DNA from 2 places in the Tenacibaculum sp. 47A_GOM-205m genome. Region 2 is predicted to be linked to the other one. Evidence: riboswitches for the same ligand, from Rfam matches in the RefSeq annotation. Region 2 holds a riboswitch; the other holds the start of a gene.
The links. A riboswitch is a leader RNA that binds a small molecule or an ion and turns the genes downstream of it on or off. The one in region 2 is predicted to bind cobalamin.

Region 1: another riboswitch for cobalamin. It lies ahead of N534_RS0107415 (TonB-dependent receptor domain-containing protein); the one in region 2 lies ahead of N534_RS0100415 (hypothetical protein).

The regions. Positions count from the first base shown of each region.
Region 1 covers NZ_JADN01000007.1:95,339-97,762, forward strand. Annotated here, with positions in the region: gene N534_RS0107410 (ABC transporter substrate-binding protein) at 1-849, shown strand, start outside; cobalamin riboswitch at 859-1,053, shown strand; gene N534_RS0107415 (TonB-dependent receptor domain-containing protein) at 1,084-2,424, shown strand, end outside.
Region 2 covers NZ_JADN01000003.1:77,645-80,068, forward strand. Annotated here, with positions in the region: gene asnB (asparagine synthase B) at 1-991, opposite strand, end outside; cobalamin riboswitch at 1,242-1,439, shown strand; gene N534_RS0100415 (hypothetical protein) at 1,545-2,424, shown strand, end outside.

The sequences.
Region 1 (2,424 bases), on a different contig from region 2:
CCTGAAGTGGCTTTAAAAGAAAAAGAAGTGGCTGTTCGATATAAGTTGGAAGGAAAAGTGCTAACGAGTAAAGAAATAACGGCTATTTTTTCAAAAACAAAGGCGGAAGGAAAAACCTTGTATTATGTAGATGAGCCTGTTTTAGAAAGTATAGCACCCGATATTGTTTTTACACAAGATGTGTGTGATGTTTGCCAAATAGATACGGAGTCTGTGGCAAAATCAGCTTATAAATTACCTAAGGTTCCCGAGTTAATTTCTATAACACCAAACTCTTTAGAAGACGTTTTTGATAATGCATTAACCATTGCAAAAGCTATGAAGCAAGAAGCAATAGGAGAGGCGTATGTGAAGGGATTAAAAAAACGTATATATGACATTGTAGATGTGCAACGTGAGCATAAAATACAGTCTAAAAGTGTAATGCTGTTAGAGTGGATTGATCCGTTGTTTAATTGCGGACATTGGATTCCTCATCAAATAGGATATGCTGGTGGAATCGATTTATTGTCACATCCATCAGGAGATAGCATCGTTATTTCTTGGGATAAAATTGTAAAGTATGATCCAGAGGTGTTAATTATTGCTCCTTGTGGATATGGAATCGATAGAACACTAGAAGACATGAAGTTTTTAGAAGAAAGAGAAGAATGGAAGTCTTTGAGAGCTGTAAAAAACAAACAAGTATACATTGCTGACTTTGCTATGTTTACGCAATCTTCTGCGGGTACTTTAGTAGAAGGAGTCGAGTGTTTAGCAAAAATGATTCATCCAGATTATTATACACTACCAGAGAACTTAAAAACAAAATTCGCAAAATATCATGATTTGATGGTTGCTAATTTGTAAGAATACTATACATTTGCCGTGATTTTTGGTTTTTCTTTAATCATCTATTAAAGAGAATTAAAAGGGAATTCGGTGCAAAACCGAAGCTGTTCCCGCAACTGTAAGCTATTAAGCTTGTAACAATTACTCAAACCACTGTTTTTTAATGGGAAGGTATGTTACAAGACGCAAGCCAGGAGACCTGCCAATTATTATAATTTAATTAAAGCTTTCGGGATAAAAGTTTGGTAGAATATGGCTAAAAAAGTAATTACATTTTTTTCTTTTTTTTATGTGGTTGTTCTGGTAGGGCAAAACGATACAATTTCTTATCGATTGGATGAAGTAATCATCAATGCTACAAAAAAATTAAAAGAAAACTCCATAGGTCAGCATGTGGTAAGTCTTTCAGATTCTGTGTTAACACGAAATATTGAATCTTTTACTGATTTAATAAGATATAATTCATCAATTTATTTAAAGGAGTACGGAAAAGGAGGAACAAGTTCTGTAAGCTTTAGAGGCACAAGTGCTTCCAATACAGCTGTTGTATGGAATGGAATCAACATTAACTCTATAAACAATGGGCAAACAGGTTTTAATTCTTTAACAGTAAGTCTAAATGATGCTATTGATGTAAGAAAAGGAGGAGGGAGTATTGAATACGGTTCAGGTGCAATAGGAGGAACTGTACATTTAAATGATGTTTTAAATTACACGGAAGGATTTAATGTAAAAAATCAATTTGTAATTACAGGGGGAAGTTATAATACATTTAATTCATTTTTTAAATCAAAAATATCCAATTCAAAATATAGCATAGCTATAGGAGTTTCTAGAAATTCTTCAGAAAATGATTTTAAATTGTTTGATACAGAGTATAGGAATACTAATGGAGCTTATGAAAACTATGGAATTAACTTAGGTTTTGGGTATAAGTTCAATAATCAATCTGAATTAAAGTTTTATAGTACAAGCTTTTCTGGTGAGCGTCATTTCTCAGGAACATTACCTAATCCAACATCTGCAAGAGAAAAATATATAGACTCTAACCAAAGAAACTTATTGGTGTATGGTTTTGAAAAGGGTAGAATAGGACATGAAGTCAAGTTAGCATATTTAACACAGAAGTATCAATATTTCTCTAATAAGTTTTCTGATAATTTTAATTATGGAAAATCGAGAAGAGTAATAGCGTCGTACAACCTGAATTATAAACTTCCTAGAATTAAAGCAAAGATTTCGTCTTTTTCAGAGTATGAATCTGCTTTTGGTAGTACAGATGTAATTAAAGAGAAAAATAGAAAACAATTTTCTCAGTACCTTGTTTATACACAAGATATACATAAAAATGTTTCCTTTAATGTTAAGTTAAGAAAGGATTTTAATTCAGATTATAAGGTTCCGTTTGTTTATGCTGCAGGGATAAAAGCAACTCCTATTTCAAAATGGTATGTAAGAGTCAACGGATCTAAAAATTATAGAGTACCAACATATAATGACTTGTTTTGGCCAGGACAAGGAAATGAAAATTTGATTCCAGAAACATCTATTCAAAGTGAGGTAGGATTAGGGTACTCAAATAAAGGTTTAATC
Region 2 (2,424 bases):
AATACATAGGAGTAGAAGCACGAACTGTTGTAATATCGTAGGTTTCTAGGTTGTAAATTACATCTTTTATAGCATCCAATCCTTCTTGAATGGTAAAGGTAATTTCATGGTGAATAGTACCTAAATGTTCTGAAACTTTTTTTGCTGCAGCTAAATCAGGAGATCCATCTAACCCAACAGAAAACGAATGTAGTTGTGGATACCACGCGGCATCTTTGTCGTCAGATTCTACACGCTTCGCCGCATATTTTTTAGCAATTGCAGAGGTAATAGAAGAATCTAATCCTCCAGATAATAAAACTCCGTAAGGTACATCACTCATTAATTGACGATGAACAGCAGCTTCTAAAGCATCACGTACTTCATCAATAGAAGTTTGGTTATCTCTAACAGCTTCATATTCCATCCAGTCACGAGAATACCATCTTTGTAATCCATCTTCACGAGTGTAATAGTGCCCAGGAGGAAATACTTCAATCTTGTTGCAAACTCCTTCTAAAGCTTTTAATTCAGAAGCAACATAAAAGGTTCCATGTTTATCCCACCCCATGTATAAAGGGATAATTCCCATATGATCACGAGCTATTAAATATTCATCAGTCATTGAGTCATATACAGCGAAGCCGAAGATTCCGTTTAGGTCATCTAAAAACTCCACACCTTTTTCTTTGTATAAAGCTAAGATAACCTCACAGTCAGATTGTGTTAAAAACTCGTGTTGTTCTTTAAGTTGTTTTCTAATTTCTTTGTGGTTGTATATCTCTCCATTGGCAGCTAACACAAATCTACGATCATAACTAAATAATGGTTGTTGACCAGAAGCTGGATCAACGATTGCTAATCGCTCATGCGCCATTATTACTTTTTCATCGCTGTAAATTCCACTCCAATCCGGACCTCTATGACGAACTTTCTTAGCCATTTCTAAAATTTGAGGTCTTAGTTTCTCAGATTTCTCTTTCAAATCGAAAGCACATACAATTCCACACATAATTTTTGTTTTTAATTAATTATTGCAATGCAAATAAACTAATGATGTTGTTTTTTGTAAATCGTATATTGTTTATTGGTTTAAAATTTAAACTATAAATTTAAAAAATGTAATTATTTGTAATTGTTTCTTGGGATAAAAGCTGTTATTACTTAGTTTTTTTAGCAATAGATTGATGTGTATAAAGTTAGATTGTAGAAAAATAATAACATAGATTATTATTGTTAAAGTTTATGATTCTTTACTAAGACTAAAATATATTTGCCGCGGTTTTTCTTTTAAGAAAAGAAAATTAAAAGGGAATTAGGTGAAAGTCCTAAACTGTACCCGCAACTGTAAGCTACGTCTATTATAAATAGATACTTATTATTTCTTACACCACTGTTTTTTACGGGAAGGTAGTAATAAGATGTTAGTCAGGAGACCTGCCAAAATTTTATTTGTTGTTATTCTTTCGGGATTAAAAGGATTAACAATAATACACGCAAGTATTTAAAATGTATAATACTTGAAAGTGTTTTTTATTTTCTGAAATTTTAAATTAATTATAAAGATGATACGTATTTACGGTATTGCATTGTTATGTCTGTTTATGACATTTTTTTCTTGTTCAAGTGATTCAATAAAACATGAACCAACTCCAATTTATGATAACTCTTTTATAGTAGGATATGAAGGTGATAAAACAGTAATAGGGCATTTAGATGAAGACCAGGTTTTTACATCTAGTGTTTTTGAGTCGTTAAATAAAAACACAATATCTTTTTCAGAATATGAAAATAAATTGTTTGCTGTGTCACAATCAGGTCCTGATTATGTTACAAAGTTTAATTTACAGAATTTAGCTGTAGAAAAAGTAGTAACAACTTCTGCGGTAACTGATCCTTCATATTTAACAATGTTTTCTGAAACTGAAGGATTGATGATTTCAACTGCAGGGAGTGGAAGAAGTAAAACATACAGCTTGTCATTTTTTAATATTAATGAAGGAGTAAAAGATAGAATAGAAGGAATCTCTGATAAAGTACTGTTTTCGAAGTCAGGTCTTTTAGTAGATGGAGAAAATGTATTGATTGCTGATGATAAAGAGTTGAAAGTGTTAAATACGAAAGATAAGTCTTTAACAACTGCAGTAATATTTGAAGATGTTATTTCAGGAATCCTAAAAGATAAAAACAACAAAATTTGGGTTGGAATCGAAAAAAGAGTAGGAGAAAAAGCACAATTTGTAAGTCTATCGAATGATTATTCTGTGGCAGAAACAATCACTCTAGATGTGGTTAATTTATACAAAACAAGTATGCTTACAATGGATTTTTCTAGTAATACTATTTATTGGGTGGAGGTAAACACAGGTTCAATTCATCGTTTTAATATGAAGAGTAAAGAAGCTGCAGAATTTGTAAACCCGATGACAGATGGAGTAATGCTTA